Regions from separate parts of the Brevibacillus sp. Leaf182 genome, predicted to be linked through region 1. Evidence: riboswitches for the same ligand, from Rfam matches in the RefSeq annotation. Region 1 holds a riboswitch; each other region holds the start of a gene.
What was found. A riboswitch is a leader RNA that binds a small molecule or an ion and turns the genes downstream of it on or off. The one in region 1 is predicted to bind cobalamin.

Region 1 (4,202 bases):
ACGTTGGCGCAGGCTTTTTCGACAGGTGATCCTGCTCATGAATTGTCGCAAAAAGCGGCCGATCTGCACCGTCAATGGCTGAGCTTTTATTGGGACAGCTACAGTAAGGAAGCGCACGCAGGGGTGGCCCAGATGTATGTTGATGACCCGCGCTTTACCGCTTACTATGACAAGGAGCAGCCAGGTGTTGCCGAGTTTCTCCGCGATGCAGTGGCCATTTATACGAGCAAGTGAGGTTTCAAAAAAAGAAGCTGCGAGCAAGGCAGCTTCTTTGCGTTTTACGCTTAGTTATCCCCACCTGCTGCGGGAAAAAGCTTTTGTCCCAAGGGTGTTGGTAATCCATCCATGCTTACTACGTTGTATTCCTTTTGATAATCAAGCAGCTCCTGCTCGTCTTTAGCCAAAGTCCATTTCTGAAGGGTTTCGCGTTCTTTTGAATAGGAATAGAAGGGGATAGCCCAGCCGCAAGAAGTCTTTACTTCCTGTATGTTTACGGTAATGATTTGACGAGCACCAGGCAGAAGCGGGAAGTCATTTACGAGCTCATCCCACCGAGGTGTATCTGGGAGAATAACCGTTCCTTTGCCGAATAGGCGCATGATGAGAGGGGGGCCTTCAAATGCACAGAACATGATCGTAATCCTGCCATTTTCCTGCAGATGTGCACTGGTTTCGTTTCCACTTCCAGTCAGGTCCAAATAGGAGACCTCATTAGGGGATATTATGCGAAAAGAATCGTACCCTTTCGGTGAAAGATTCACGTGACCATCTTTGTCCATAGGAGCAGAGGCAACAAAGAACATCCGTTGCTTCTTGATAAACTTCTCATGCTCAGGTCGTAACTCAGAAAAAAGCTGACCCATTTTGCACCCCTCCAGATAATGGAATTGTTTTTGCTGCCCTCATCATACGATAAAAATATGAAGATTTTGTGTTGTTTATCTCCAATGCGTCCAAAATAGATGGTAAAGTGTAAATATTCCTACAACAAAATGGCAACTCGAGATTTTTTGAAAAGGAGGAGTATTTACATGCAATCATCACAGCCAATCGACTTAGGGGAACGCATCCATTTAATAGACGGTTTCGATATGGGCTGGGCGGAACGTACGGGGACGTATGTAATCGCGGAAGAGGAGCTTACATTGGTAGAAACAGGGCCAAGCCCCTCTGTCCCATACATCAAGGCTGGTCTCGCCAAGCTCGGTTATACGCCGGAACAAGTAAAATACATCATCGTGACGCACATTCACTTGGATCATGCAGGAGGAGTAGGACTGTTTCTGAAGGATTGTCCGAATGCAAAGGTCGTTGTCCACCCGAAAGGTGCACGTCATCTCATCGATCCGAGCCGACTGATCGCAGGCGCGAGAGCCGTGTATCATGATGATTTTGATCGATTGTTTGATCCGATTGAGGCAGTTCCCGAGGAGCGGATTTTGATTCGCGGGGACGGAGATACACTCCAGATCGGAGGGAATTGCGCATTGGAGTTTCTGGATTCCCCAGGTCACGCCAATCATCACTTCAGCATCTACGATCCTGTAAGCCGCGGCATGTTCACAGGTGATACCGCAGGTGTACTCTATCCACAGCTTAAAAAGGATGGTATTCACCTCGTGCTGCCATCTACTTCGCCGAATCAGTTTGACCCGGATGCCATGTTAGCGTCTTTAAGCCGTTTTGAAGCGAGCAAGCTGAGTCGGATTTACTTTGGTCATTTTGGGATGTCAGAGCAGGTAGACGACGTGTACCGCCAAATTCGTGAGTGGCTCCCCGTATTTGTGGAGGAAGGAGAATCATCGCTTGCTGCTGGTCAAACCTATGACGAGCTGTCTCGTAAGTTAGTTGAACGAGTCTCGGATCATCTACAGTCACAAGGCATTAATGATGACCACGAAGTTTTCGAGGTACTCAAGCTCGATTTGCAAGTATGCTCCATGGGGATTCTAGATTATTTGCACAAACGAGGGTAATAGCCAGCCAAAAGCTTTACATTTGCCTGAACCTTTTGTTCAGGCATTTTTCATTTTTTAGCAGGCAAGAAAGGACTGCCCTATGTGTTTGTCATTCTTTTTTCATCCAAGGAATGCTATGATGTAGGATGAGTCATGAACTGTGACAATTTCAAACGTAACAGCAAATAGGTGCCTCGTCTTTTTAACAAAAAGATCGGGTGAAAAGGGAAGTCGGTGAAAATCCGACGCGGTCCCGCCACTGTAAATCGGCTCGATCCTCAGCCGTAAGCCAGGAGACCTGCCTGTTTGTTTTCGTGCCTGTTGCCTTCGCGGAAAGGATCGGCCTATTTCAGGAAGCAGACCATCCTGTCTGTTTGCCCAAAGGTGCCGACCCTTTTGATTTCCGAATGGAAGCAAGGGTCGCTTTTTTATTGGAAATAACAGTCGATTTAACATGCAGAAAGGAAGTTCTACATATGAAACGTTCATTGCGATTCATGATCCCCCTACTAGTTGCGGCGAGCCTCGCAGGTTGTACAGGTAACGATAACAGCCAGCCAGCACCAGGAGGACAAACAAGCGCACCGCAGCCAGCACCGCAAGAGAATGCGGCCGAGCAGTCTGCAAAACAAACAACGTATCCACTGACAGTCACGGATGCGACAGGAAAAGAAGTAACCTTTGCAAAAGCTCCTGAGCGAATCGTCTCAACATCACCTGCCGAGACTGAGATTTTGTTCGCACTAGGCTTGGAAGATCGGATCGTAGCTGTCTCAGACTATGATGATTATCCAGATGCGGCGAAGGCAAAGCCAAAAGTTGGCGGGGTCGTCAAACCAAACGAAGAAGCTATTCTCGCTCAAACGCCGGATATGATCGTTGGTGGAATTTCGATGGAGAAGCCAGTGGCTGACAAGCTCAAATCTCTCGGGATGCCAGTCTATATTAGCCATCCGACAAAGATGGATGATATCCTTACCAATGTTTTGGCGATGGGAGTTATCACGAATACACAGGAACAAGCCGAAAAAGTCGTCGCGCAAATGAAGAAAGACATCGCGTACGTTCAAGAAGCAGTGAAAAATGTAAAACCGGAAGAGAAGAAAAAGGTATATCTGGAATTTTCCCCGGGTTGGACAGTCGGAAAAGGCGAATTCATGGACGAACTCATCACGCTGGCTGGGGCGACAAACATTGCTTCCGACACCGAAGGATGGAATCCGATCAGTGAAGAAAAGATTTTGCAAAACGACCCAGACGTCATTTTGTATGCGAGCGGAATTACCGATGAAAAGTCTGGCGTCAAGCTGGAGGATCTGATCGCGAATCGCAATGGCTGGGATAAAATGAAGGCGATCCGTGAAAAACAAATCTTTGGCATGGACCAAAATATTTTGTCCCGTCCTGGTCCGCGTATTACACAAGGGTTGATCGAAGTAGCCAAGACGATTTACCCTGACTTGGTGAAATAAAATGAAGAAACGATTGTTCATATGGGGAGGAGTAAGCTGTCTCGTTCTTCTGGCATCAATCATTATCAGCATCTCGATGGGGGCGGCACAACTCCCCATTTCGCAAGTATGGCTCATCCTGCTTCATCAAATCCCGGGCTTGTCTGAGTGGATCAGCGTAACGTGGCCAGAGTCTTCTGAGCAAATTGTCATGAAGGTTCGTTTTCCACGCGTTGTATTGGCTGTCTTGATTGGGGCCTGCTTGTCACTTGCAGGAGCGGGCTTTCAGGGCGTTTTGCGCAATCCGCTCGCTGATCCGTTTACGATGGGCGTGGCATCCGGTTCTGCTGTCGGAGCAGCCTTCTTGATCCTTTTTGGTTTACAAATCAGCTTTTTGGGTGCATGGAGCACGCCTGTCGTCGCTTTTCTTACAGGACTGCTCAGTTTATGGATCGTACTTGGACTCGCGAAAACGCAAGGAAAGCTGCAAACCGAGACCTTGATTTTGTCTGGTGTCGTAGTGCAGGCTTTTCTCGGCTCGCTCGTTTCCTTTATGGTGTCGCTATCTGACCAGACGGTGAATGAGATCGTGTTCTGGCTTATGGGCAGCCTGTCATTTCGCGGCTGGGCCTTTACATCTGTCTTGATTCCGTACTTGGTCATAGGTGGAATGGTGCTTGTGAGCTATGCGCGTTCCTTGAACCTATTTGCGTTAGGGGAGCGGCAGGCAGCGCATCTCGGCGTCCATGTGGATCGAACGAAGCTCGTGGTTCTGGTCGTCTCGACTTTCCTG
Region 2 (4,202 bases), on a different contig from region 1:
TGATATGTATCTGCGAGTGTTTGCTGATAAACAAAATTGATAGAGCCGATGCATGGTGCATGGATACACAATAGCGGCTGGCCTTTCCCTGATATGTGAAAAGCAAACTGCTTGCCATCCTGATGGACGAGTATTTGTTCCATTTTCGTTTTCACCCCACTCTTAGGTTGTCCGATACGAAGTAGATTTTTCAATTGAAGTCTTCTTTTTTTGATGGGGAAGTGGTATTCTCGCAATAGAATAATTGGTGAAAGCAGGGTGAAGAAGTTGTTTCAAGAGCGCATTTCGAAGCTCCACACGTTTTTGACAGAGCAAGAGCTGAACGCGGTGTTGATTACCTCTCCCAAGCACGTCTACTATTTGACCGGATTTTTTACAGACCCGCATGAACGTTTTATGGGTCTCGTTATTCCTGCGGAGGGAAAACCTTCTTTAATTGTACCTGCTCTTGATCGTGAGGCAGCGGCAGAGGCTTCGTTCGTTCAAGATATCCATACACATACGGATATCCAAAACCCGTATGAAATCCTCAAGCAAGTGTTGCCAGCGAACTTGACGAAGCTGGGTATTGAGAAAAGTCATATGACTGTCGAGCGCTATGAAGCACTTGGACAGGTTGTTCTGGCGTCGAGCTATGTAGACGTGGAAGAGCCACTGCGTGAAATGCGTTTGATCAAATCCGCGGATGAAGTGGATCGTCTGAAGCACGCGGTTCAGTTGGTCGAGGATTCCTTGCGGGAGACCCTGAAAAAAGTCAAGACAGGCATGACCGAGACAGAAATCGTAGCTGAGCTGGAATTCCAGATGAAGCGTTTGGGTGCCGAAGGTCCATCCTTTACGTCCATGGTATTGGCAGGGGAGAAGTCGGCACTGCCACACGGGAAACCAGGAACGCGCCAAGTGCAAGAAGGCGACTTGCTTTTGTTTGATATTGGGGTAGCAGCGAACGGATATGTATCGGATATTACCCGTACCTTTGCTGTAGGCGAGATCAGTGCCCAGCTTCAAGAAATTTACGAGACAGTATTGGCTGCCAACGAAGCGGCAATTGCTGAGATTCGTCCGGGTGTGACCTTTGCACATTTGGACAAAACTGCGCGCGATGTCATCACCGCAAAAGGCTACGGAGAATACTTTATGCACCGTCTAGGGCATGGACTTGGGATGGATGTACATGAATATCCGTCTGTTCACAGCCAGAACCAAGAAGTACTTCGTCCAGGGATGGTCTTTACGATCGAGCCGGGCATCTATCTGCCAGGTGTAGGCGGCGTGCGGATTGAAGACGATGTATTGGTTACGGAAACGGGCGTTGAAATTCTCACGCAGTTCCCGAAAAAACTGACTTCTATCAACTAATGAATAAATCGTAAAAATTGAATACGTATCGAATGGTGCTAGATGGTAAATGCCGTCAGCTTAAAAGGGAAGTCCGGTGAGAAACCGGCGCGGTCCCGCCACTGTAACGAGGAGCGCCTAGCGAATAGCCACTGTTTTTTGCAAGACAAAAAATGGGAAGGTAGCTGGGGGTGTTGATTCGTAAGCCAGGAGACCTGCCATGCGAGCATATACAATCGACCCACGAGGATGGGGCAGATGTGGAAGTAGTCTATGAACGGGCGCCTTTGCGCCTGCTTATCGCTATATCTACGTTTGTCATGCACCTCCCGATTGAAATGGGGGGTGCTTTTTTTTTGGAGGATTTGGTTCAACCCATCATATATATACAGAAAAGGGGATGACAGATGTTTAAGGCATACAAAACACATACAGTAATGAAAGGACTAGCTTTCGGTATCATGACAGCTGCCATGCTTTTGGTTTCGGCATGCGGCTCCTCTACGACAACACAGGCTCCAGCCAAAACAGAACAAACGGCTGCTCCAGCAGCAGAGGGCAAGTCAGTAACACTAACCAATAATGGCATCGAAATGACCTATCCAACAGCACCTGAGCGTGCCGTGACATTGAACCAACACGTCACCGAAATCATGCTGGCACTGGGCCTTGCTGATAAAATGGTCGGAACCGCTTACCTAGATGATGAAATCCTTCCAGAGCTCAAAGCAGATTACGACAAGATTCCGGTACTGTCTGATAAGTATCCAACGAAAGAAGTGCTGCTGGCAGCCAACCCAGACTTCGTGTACGCTGGATGGAAAAGCGGATTCGGCGAAAAGGGCGTAGGATCTATGCAGGACTTGGAAAAGGTCGGCATCAAATCGTATCTGCAAGCGTCATCAAGCATGCCTGGCCCGACTATCGACGATGTGTTTGCAGACATTACGAATATTGGACGCATTTTCCGTGTGGAAGACAAAGCCAATGATTTGATCAATAAAATGAAGAGTGAAATGGACCAAACGCTTAGTAAAATTGGCAAGGTGGACGAGCCACTTAACGTGTTCGTGTACGACAACGGGGAAGATAAGCCATTCACAGCAGCCAACAACTACATGACGTCCTTAATCAAGACTGCTGGCGGTAAGAACATTTTTGATGACATTCAAAAGGGTTGGGCAGAGGTTAGTTGGGAACAAGTAGTGAGTCGCAATCCAGACGTGATTATTATCGTAGACTACGGTGATAGAACCGTCGAGCAAAAACGTAATTTCCTTTTGACCAAAAAAGAACTGGCGGATATCCCGGCAATTAAAAATCAACGACTAATGGTATTGCCATTGTCTGCGGCTTCTGAAGGCGTTCGAGGACCGATTGCGCTAAAAATTTTGGCGGAAGGACTCTACCCGGATAAATTCAAATAGAGTACGACCCTTTTAAGGGAGGGAATAGCACTGCAACAGATCAAGTTACCTTATATCATCATTACTCTACTGGTCGGACTCTTCCTCTCCATTACGTTTGCAGTTACCTTGGGTTCAGTGGAGATTAAGCCGACAACGGTATGGAAAATCGCCTTATCAAAAATTCCGATGTTGAACCAATGGATTGAGGTGGATTGGTCCAAAGGGGAGCAAACGATTATTTGGGATATACGCTTTCCACGTGTTCTCTTGGGGGCGATCGTCGGCGCAGGTCTGTCTGTCGTGGGAGTAGCCATCCAGTCGTTGGTTCGCAACTCCCTGGCTGACCCGTATGTATTAGGCGTATCTTCAGGTGCTTCGGTTGGCGCTACCTCGGTGATTATATTCGGAGCATTCAGCATGTACGGGCAGTATGCACTATCCTTTGGCGCTTTTACAGGCTCCCTTGTGTCAATTATTCTCATTTTTACGCTATCCCGTATTGGAGGACAAAACTCGACGGTACGCCTGCTCATGGCTGGAATTGCGATATCTGCGATCTTGTCGGCCATTACCAGTCTTCTTGTTTTTTCAGCGCCGAATGAGCATGGAATTGGGACAGTCCTGTTTTGGTTAAGTGGCAGTCTGGCTGGGGGGAAATGGGAGTACCTGACGATCCCTACATTGATTGTCGTCATCTGCCTCATCGTCTTAATGGCCCAATACCGCTCGCTCAATGCGATGCTGATGGGCGAGGAGTCAGCAGGGACATTGGGGGTTAATACGGTACAATTCCGCAAGCTTCTCCTGGTGATCACGGCACTGCTTACGGGGGTGATTGTGTCCATTGCGGGATCAATCGGTTTTGTCGGATTAATGATGCCCCACATCGTCCGTGTGATGGTCGGATCAGATCACAGACGTGTCCTGCCTGTCAGCGCATTGTTTGGCGCGATATTTCTAATCTGGGTCGATGTAGTCGCCAGGCTTGCATTTGCACCGGAAGAACTGCCGATTGGTATTTTGACAGCGCTGTGTGGAGGTCCATTCTTTATCTGGTTGATGTTGCGGAGTTCTTATTCCTTTGGAGGTAGCGGACGATGAATTTGTTGGTTGAGAATATATCGGTCGAACTGGAGAAAAAGGGAATTCTTCGCCATGTTAGTCTGGAGGTGCGGTCCGGAGAGTTTGTGGGGCTGATCGGGCCGAATGGCAGCGGAAAATCCACGTTGCTAAAAAGCATTTATCGCGTATTGAAGCCACGTTCGGGATGGATCTCGCTTGATGGCGACGACGTATACAAGTTAACCTCACGTCAAAACGCTCAGCGAATGGCGGCAGTACGGCAGGAGTCCTCTGTTGAATTCGATTTTTCGGTAACCGAAATCGTGAATATGGGACGTGCTCCGCATAAGCGGCTATTTCAGTCAGATAACGCAGAGGACGTTCGGATCTGTG
Region 3 (4,202 bases), on a different contig from region 1:
CATCCCATGTAGCAGCGGACGAAAACCGTTTTGGAAAAGCGGGAGCAAAAAACTATAATCCTTTTTGGGAATATTGCCAAAAGCAACGAAAAATCCGAGCAACACGACTACGGGGAGCAAGACGCCTGCTGTGATTCCAACGGAGGTCATACCTCCAATAGAAGCGAGTACACATAGCCCGACCAAGGCTAAAGCGGTCACCCACTCGGGTGTACGAGGCAAGTAGTTTACGGTTGTCCAAGTTTGCGTATCGATCAGATTCGTCAGCGCCATTAGGTACAAGCAGATCATGATTGGAACGAGCAAGAGATTGCTGACGATTTTTCCTGACCGTTGTGAAATCCATTCATACAAAGACTTTTGATTCAAACTTCGATTAACCACAAACAGCAAGTACGCCCAGAAGGAAAAAGGGATACCAGCAAGCAACACGCTCAACCAAGCATCTCTTCCGGCTTTACTCAATAAGAGGGGGATGACGGTTACGTGGTTCGTAATGCCGATCGTCAGCATCATCACCATAATGGCTTGACCAATCCCGATTTTTCCGTCCACTTTCATGAAAGACTTATCCCCCTGTGCGTGGTGGTGCTGTTAGGATTTGCCTGCTTGCTTGGAAATATGTATCACGTATAAAGGTTACATCCGTCCGAAAAAGTATGGTATTCTACTATGAGGTAAAAAGGTAGAAACGGAGTAAGGAGTGCAGCCGATGTATCAGCTCATAAGAAAATATCTGTTCCAGCAAGATGCGGAAGAGATTCATGAAAAGACAATTGGTGCCTTAAGGCTGGTGGAGGATTCTGCTCCAGGCAAAAGCATCCTGAAGATGATCTATCAGGTAAAAGACCAGCGGTTGGAGAATAAGCTGTGGGGAATGACGTTTCCGAATCCAGTCGGACTTGCAGCCGGTTTTGATAAAAATGCAGAAGTCTATCATGCGTTAGGTGCTCTTGGTTTTGGGTTTGTGGAAATCGGGACGTTGACGCCGCAGGGGCAGCCAGGCAATCCGAAGCCGCGTTTGTTCCGATTGCCGGAACATCAAGCTGTCATTAACCGGATGGGCTTCAACAATCACGGTGCGTATTTGGCCTCCCAGCATTTGGTCGATTACGCATACTCAGATGTTCCGATTGGGATTAACATCGGAAAAAACAAAGTAACGCCGAATGAAGAGGCGGCCATCGACTATAGCAAATGTATGGACATGCTCTATGCATACGGTCACTACTTCGTCATTAACATCAGCTCTCCGAATACCCCGAATCTGCGTGACTTGCAGGAAACAGAGAGCTTGCGTCATTTGGTGCGTGCAGTAAGGGAAAAGGCATCCGAAATGGAAGCACGTTCCATCAAGAAAAAACCGATATTGCTGAAAGTAGCACCAGACATGTCGGATGAGCACATGCGTGATGTTGTTCACGCTGCTGTTGAAGAAGGCATTTCCGGAATTATCGCTACCAATACGACCTTGTCACGCGAGGCGGTTTCCGGACATCGATTTGCCGAGGAAGCAGGCGGCTTGAGCGGAAGGCCTCTTACGGAGCGTTCCACTGCTTGGGTGAAGGAGATTTATCAAGAAGTAGGAGACAAGGTACCAATCATCGGTGTCGGGGGCATTTATAACGGCGAAGATGCCTACGCGAAAATCCGAGCAGGAGCCAGTCTCATTCAGGTGTATACAGGGATGATTTATCAGGGCCCAGGTATTGCCAAGCAAATCAACAAAAAGCTGCTCAAGCTCATGCAGCGGGATGGTTTTAAACATATTAGTGAAGTAATTGGCGTAGACGCAAAAGAATAGAGAGAACAAGTGCGCATAGGTCGATGGCTCCGTTTGTAGTGGGTCATCGGCTTATGCGTTTTCGCTTATATTCTTCCGATTTATGTAGTGATCCGGTATAATGATGTGGGACAAACATGAATTATCTGTCAATTGTATATTGTCGGCGTTAGGTGCCTTTATGTGAAGCATAAAGGGTAACAGGGAATCGGGTGAAAGTCCCGAGCGGTCCCGCCACTGTAACCAGGGAGCTCTCTTTGAGAAGGAAACCACTCATTTTCGTATGGGGAAGGACAAAGAGCGCATGGATCTGGAAGCCAGGAGACCTACCTATAAGCCACACCCACAGAACCTTCGCGGAAAGGAGCGGTGAATACGGGCAATGAGGCTGTATAGTCAGTCTGTTGTTTTGTGTGCACATCTCGTCCAGTGATGGATGGGATTTTTTTGTTTGTAGGAATAGAACGAAAGTCAGTGAAGGAGGAATGAACATGAATCGATCTCGTCTGGTATCTACTGGTCTGATGATCGCGGGCTTTGTCCTGTATTTTTTGCTCAATGAACCAGAGACAGGACATGCAATGCACATCATGGAGGGGTATTTGCCATTATCCTGGGCCTTATTTTGGTGGGCTGTCTTCTTGCCGTTTTTTATCCTTGGAATTCGCTCGATTAACAAAATTGTAAAAGAACATCCCGAAATGAAGCTCCTTATTGGCGTTGCTGGAGCGTTTACGTTTGTTTTATCTGCACTGAAAATCCCTTCGGTTACAGGCAGCAGCTCTCACCCGACTGGAACGGGCCTTGGCGCCATTATGTTTGGGCCTTTTGCGATGTCTGTATTAGGGAGCATGGTGCTCTTGTTTCAAGCCTTGCTTTTGGCACATGGAGGCTTGACTACGCTAGGTGCAAATGCTGTATCCATGGCTGTAGTAGGACCACTGGTGGCATACGGAATCTATCAGATGATCATGAAAGTGGGCGGAAGCCAGCGTCTGGCTGTTTTTGCGGCGGCTGCTTTGGCTGACCTCGCTACGTATGTGGTGACTTCCATTCAACTGGCGCTCGCATTCCCGGCTGAATCTGGTGGAGTGTTGGCCTCGTTTGCCAAATTTGCAGGAATTTTTGCATTCACGCAAGTACCGCTCGCAATCAGTGAAGGTCTGTTGACCGTTCTTGTTTGGAACTGGTTGTTATCTTACAACGCAAAAGAGCTTACACAGCTTCGTTTGCTCAAACGGGAGGAATCGCTGTGAAAAAAGGATGGAACTGGCTATTACTCTTGGGGGTAATCGTACTGGCGATTGTCCCGTTGTTGCTGGTGCAGGATTCGGAATTTGGCGGCGCAGACGGCGTGGCGGAGGAAGCGATCAAGGAAATTGCCCCGAACTACGAACCGTGGTTCCAGCCGCTGATAGAACCGCCAGGAGGAGAGACGGAGAGTCTATTGTTTGCGGTGCAGGCGGCGTTGGGAGCGGGAGTGGTTGGCTACGCTGTGGGCTTGTACAAAGGTCGGTTGGATAAGCGGAAAAAATGAACGGGCTCCAACTTGATTCTCTCTCTTATCAAAACAGGCTGAAACGTCTGCCTACAGCACATAAGCTATTGCTGGCGAGTGCATTGTTACTGCTCGTCCTGGTGGGACATGTATGGATGCAGATGGCTGTCGTTGTCTGGATGTCGGTATGGATAGTGGTGTATGCCCGTATTCCTGTACGTATCTACTGTGCCTTTATGATCGTGTCGCTCTCGTTTTTCATGGCGGGGCTCCCTGCCCTATTGGTAGAAGGAGCGAGGGCAGGTGAAGTACAGGTCCAGGTCGCGGCAGTATGGGAACTGGGTTCGTATGTGCTCTATGTACCGATGTCCTCCTTCAGTAAAGTTTGGATCTTATTTTGGCGTACCATGGCGAGCTTATCTTGCTTTGCCTTCATTTTGTTTACTGTGCCGTTTGCTGAAATCTTGCAGGTGCTTCGCCGGCTTCGTATGCCTGTCATTGTGACTGACTTATTAATGATCATGTATCGGTTTATTTTTGTGTTGATAACGATTTCTCACCAGCTCTGGATTGCCCAACGTTCTCGTGGAGGTCATCGCGGCTTCCGCGCGACGCTTCGAGATGCAGGAGTTCTCGTTGCGCAATTGTTTGTCAGAGCGATGCGCAAATATGAAGCCTTGCACAAAGGGATGGCGGCTAGAGGCTTCGGGGAGAGCATGCAGGTGCTCGCGTTTCATACCCACGCTCGTTCGCGACGCTATGAGTGGGAGTCAATCGCAGGCTGTATGCTGCTGGTACTGCTTGAGTGGTGGACAGGAGGTTGGCGGTTATGACATCACGGTTGTTGGAGTTCATCGATTTGCAGTACACGTATCCGGGAGGGCGGGGACCCGTCCTGTCTGGGTTGTCCTTATGGATTCC
Region 4 (4,202 bases), on a different contig from region 1:
CTTCAGTCCGCAATCCGGGTTGATCCAAAATTGATCTGGCGGAAGTACTTGTACACCCCGTGCTACCATATCTTCCATTTCTGAGACGGCCGGAATTCGGGGGCTATGGATATCGTATACGCCGAGTCCGATGCCTTTATCATACGTTCCTGTTTCGAACACAGACACGAGCTCTCCGTGGCTGCGGGACGTTTCAATCGAAATCACATCGGCATCAAGTTCGCTGATGACATCCATGAAATCATGGAATTCGCAATAGCACATATGTGTATGAATTTGGGTACTCGGTGCGACGGTAGAGGTCGCTAGACGAAACGCTCTGACAGCCCATTCGAGATAAGCTGCCTGCTCTTCGTTTTTGAGCGGCAATCCTTCACGCAGCGCTGGTTCATCGACTTGAATCATGAGAATCCCCGCTTCTTCCAAGGCTTCTATTTCTTTTCGCAATGCCAACGCGATTTGTTCCCACACTTCTTGCCTGGCGACATCGACTCGAGCAAACGACCAATTCAGAATGGTTGCTGGGCCAGTTAACATCCCCTTCATTGGTTTGTCGGTCAATGATTTTGCATACACACTTTCTTTGACCGTCATCGGTGCCACAAACTCCACATCTCCGTAAATAATAGGTGGCTTCACGCAACGCGAACCATATGACTGTACCCAGCCGTTTTTTGTGAACAAAAAGCCATCGAGCTTTTCGCCAAAATACTCTACCATATCAGTTCGTTCGAACTCACCATGAACGAGGACATCCAGACCGAGCTCTTCTTGTATTTCGATCCATTCCTTGATTTGCGCCTGAATAAAAGCATCGTATTGCTCCACTGTCCAGGTCCCTTTTTTAAACTGCTGTCGGGCTTGGCGAACTTCCGCCGTCTGCGGGAAGCTTCCGATTGTGGTAGTTGGCAACAGTGGCAGCTTCCACGTATTATGTTGAATCTCTCGACGTTCGAGATAAGGAACACTTCTTTCAAGTTTTGCAGCAGCTATTTGACGTAAAGCATTCTTCACTTCTCGCCGATTCCTCGCTGGGGATAATGCCAGCTTCAGCAAGTCCGCTTCATTTTGGGCGATATCTTTCGAAATGACATATTTACCATATCGGAATCCTCGGACTAAAAGCTGCACTTCCCCAATCTTTTCGTCTGCAAACGCCAATGCAGGCATGACTTCCTCTGGCAAGTCACTTTCTGCTTCAACTGTTACAGGGACATGCAACAAACTACTGGACGGCTGCAGCCACAGCTTTTCGAGTGGAACGATCTCGGAAATTTCTTTGACCAGCTCCCATTTCTCCTCAATGGACATACGCCATATGTTTCGACCGTCGATGATTCCCGCTCCGAGAATCTTGTCTGCTGGAAACCCGTGTTTTTTCAGATTGGTCAGATTGCGCTTCGCTCCGTGTACAAAATCAAGACCAATTCCTTTTACCGGTAAGGAAATCAGCTCCTCGTACCAATCCACCGCTTCAAAATAGGTTTGCAGCATGCACTGTAGATGTGGCAGTGCCTGACCGATTTGCGCATAGATTCGTTTGATGATGACACGATCATGCTCCGATACATCCAGTGCAAATGCAGGCTCATCGATTTGCACCCATTCCACGCCGTGCAGCTCCAACTCGCGGAGAACGTCTATGTAGAGCGGAACGAGTTGATCCACAACGATCTCAAATTCGTTTTTCTCATATCCTTTTGACAATTTGACAAATGAATACGGGCCTACCAGGACAGGCTTTCCGATGATGCCAAACTTTTCTTTGGCCTCCAAATATGCCAGGAGAGGCTTGTTCTCGGTTATGGCTGGTTGTCGTTCACCGAACTCCGGGACGATATAATGGTAGTTCGTGTTAAACCATTTCGTCATTTCGCTGGCGACAGCATCCTTCGAACCGCGAGCCATGGCGAAGTATGTGGCTAATGAAACCGGGCCTCCCTCGTATTCATAACGCTTGGGGACCATTCCAAACATCACAGCCATATCCAGCATGTGATCGTAGTACGTAAAGTCACCCACCGGGATCAGCTCGACCCCTTTTTCCTGCTGACGCAGCAAGTTTTGGTGACGGATTTGCTCCATTTGCTGTACCAGGCTTGCCTCATCGATGGTCCCTGCCCAAAATGCTTCCAATGCCTTTTTCCACTCGCGGTTCTTCCCGATCCGTGGATATCCCAAATTGCTGCTTTTCATGAGCTTCCTCTCCATTCTCATTCGATCTTGACTTGAATCCGCCCAATAAAAAAGGCATCTCCAACGATCCAAAAGAACGTTAGAAATGCCAAATAAGCACTGAGATCACAGCATCCTAACACCTCCCTATCTCCCGTAGGTTAAGCAGTGTCGTCGAAACAGGCAGGTCTCCTGACTTTGGGATCATCATCTGCACATGCCTTCCCAATCCGTTTGGATCAGTGGCTGATAAATGTGCCGACTCCCCTCATACAGTGGCGGGACCGTGTCGGATTCTCACCGACTTCCCTTTTCATCCTTGGTCGATCTTGCTAACCAAAGAACCTGTTCCCACTCCTATGAAATTGTCATGGTTCTGTGAAGTGCCCTAGTAAACGAGCAGGGCAGCATACTGTTCATACAGTAACACAGAATCCATTTTTTGTCATACTAAAATGTAAAATCAGCATCGGTCAACGGCTCTACGTTTAGCGTGCGGACATAACCATTTCCTTTTTTCGAGAAGAAGTCATGCTGCTTCGTCTGCGTGCGAATGCCGTTCAGCACGATCGGGTTCACTTCTTCCTCCGGGAATAGCGGGTCCAGCCCCAGATTCATCAATGCTTTGTTCGCGTTGTAGCGCACATAAGCATGAACCTCGTCAGCCAACCCGATTTCCGTATACAACGAAGTCGTATACGCCTCTTCATTTTCTTGCAGCTCATGCAAAAGGGCATACAGCTCCTCTTTTGCTGCGGTCTGCTCGACCACACTCAGACCTTGATAGACTTCTTGCGCGAGAACGCCGACATAGAGTCCGTGGATGCTCTCGTCGCGAACAATCAGGTCGATAATTTCCCCGCTGCTTGTCATCTTTCCTTGCCCCGCCAAATAGAGCGGATAGAAGAAGCCGCTGTAAAACAGATAGCTTTCCAGGAAGACGGACGCTACCATCGCCATGTACAAGTCTTTTGGTTTCTCAATTTCTTGATAGCGTTTCGAGATGAGGGCGGCTTTCTTTTGCAAATGTGGATTGTTTTCTACCCACGAAAAAATACCGTCAATCTCTTCTGTCGATGCCAGCGTTGTAAAAATACTGCTGTACGATTTGGCATGGATTTGCTCCATCATGCCCATGAAGGCGAGAACCGCTTTTCTTTGCAGTCCATCGACATGCTCCATGATCTTCGGCATCCCTACTCCTCCTTGAACCGTATCCAGCAAGGTGAGACCGCCCAATACTTTTTTATACGTGTCCCGTTCAGTCGCACTGAGCTCCATCCAGGACATCTTGTCATCTGACAGCGGAATCTCATCATCCGTCCAGAACTGCATGATGTTTTGATTCCAAAACGTCATCGTAAAATCGTCGTCCGGCCTGTTCCAATTGACTGCTTTCATATGGCGTTCCTCTTCTCTTTGTGCTTGATGCTTTTCCATTTATAAATCGAGTCCACTAAACAGCGCAGCTAATGCACTCTTCTACAGTCAAATGCTTCGTACGTGTATAGTAGAGCGACTTCAGACCTTTTTTCGCTGCGTAAATGTAATAGCGAGCCAGTTCTCTGGTGGAAATATTGCTGTTCACGTGCAGCACAGTCGATATTCCTTGGTCGATGTGCTCTTGAATTTCGGCAATCAAATCAATTACTTTGAATTGATCGATTACATACGCCGATTTGTAGTAAAAATAGTTTTCCTGCGACAAGTACGGCATCGGATAATACGTCGTAGAGTTGGCATACGTTCTTGTTTCGATATGCTCAACGATTGGCATCACACTAGAAGTCGCATTCTGAATGTAGGAAATGCTCTGTGTCGGCGCAATCGCCAAACGGTACGCATGGTAAACGCCATGCTTTTGCACCTTTTGCTGTAGGTCAGCCCAATCCTCTGGCGTCGGAATGTGCATTCCTTCGAAGAGAAGCTTTGCTTTTTCCGTCCGAGGGCTGTAATCGTTCGTTACGTACTTGTTAAAATAAGTGCCTTTTGCATATTCCGATTGTTCAAAGCCCAAGAACGTCTTG

Region 2: another riboswitch for cobalamin. It lies ahead of ASG16_RS19795 (ABC transporter substrate-binding protein); the one in region 1 lies ahead of ASG16_RS21320 (ABC transporter substrate-binding protein).
Region 3: another riboswitch for cobalamin. It lies ahead of ASG16_RS08570 (energy-coupling factor ABC transporter permease); the one in region 1 lies ahead of ASG16_RS21320 (ABC transporter substrate-binding protein).
Region 4: another riboswitch for cobalamin. It lies ahead of metE (5-methyltetrahydropteroyltriglutamate--homocysteine S-methyltransferase); the one in region 1 lies ahead of ASG16_RS21320 (ABC transporter substrate-binding protein).

Annotation. Positions count from the first base shown of each region.
Region 1 is NZ_LMPN02000030.1:129,534-133,735, forward strand. It holds gene ASG16_RS21305 (MerR family transcriptional regulator) at 1-234, shown strand, start outside; gene ASG16_RS21310 (pyridoxamine 5'-phosphate oxidase family protein) at 285-863, opposite strand; gene ASG16_RS21315 (MBL fold metallo-hydrolase) at 1,032-1,976, shown strand; cobalamin riboswitch at 2,129-2,278, shown strand; gene ASG16_RS21320 (ABC transporter substrate-binding protein) at 2,435-3,430, shown strand; gene ASG16_RS21325 (FecCD family ABC transporter permease) at 3,432-4,202, shown strand, end outside.
Region 2 is NZ_LMPN02000027.1:84,119-88,320, forward strand. It holds gene ASG16_RS19785 (alpha/beta fold hydrolase) at 1-143, opposite strand, end outside; gene ASG16_RS19790 (M24 family metallopeptidase) at 268-1,359, shown strand; cobalamin riboswitch at 1,376-1,575, shown strand; gene ASG16_RS19795 (ABC transporter substrate-binding protein) at 1,746-2,765, shown strand; gene ASG16_RS19800 (FecCD family ABC transporter permease) at 2,790-3,848, shown strand; gene ASG16_RS19805 (ABC transporter ATP-binding protein) at 3,845-4,202, shown strand, end outside.
Region 3 is NZ_LMPN02000018.1:160,671-164,872, reverse strand. It holds gene ASG16_RS08580 (GerAB/ArcD/ProY family transporter) at 1-561, opposite strand, end outside; gene ASG16_RS08575 (quinone-dependent dihydroorotate dehydrogenase) at 713-1,804, shown strand; cobalamin riboswitch at 1,938-2,131, shown strand; gene ASG16_RS08570 (energy-coupling factor ABC transporter permease) at 2,275-3,039, shown strand; gene ASG16_RS08565 (energy-coupling factor ABC transporter substrate-binding protein) at 3,036-3,320, shown strand; gene cbiQ (cobalt ECF transporter T component CbiQ) at 3,317-4,114, shown strand; gene ASG16_RS08555 (energy-coupling factor ABC transporter ATP-binding protein) at 4,111-4,202, shown strand, end outside.
Region 4 is NZ_LMPN02000037.1:367,693-371,894, forward strand. It holds gene metE (5-methyltetrahydropteroyltriglutamate--homocysteine S-methyltransferase) at 1-2,196, opposite strand, end outside; cobalamin riboswitch at 2,341-2,539, opposite strand; gene nrdF (class 1b ribonucleoside-diphosphate reductase subunit beta) at 2,626-3,576, opposite strand; gene nrdE (class 1b ribonucleoside-diphosphate reductase subunit alpha) at 3,632-4,202, opposite strand, start outside.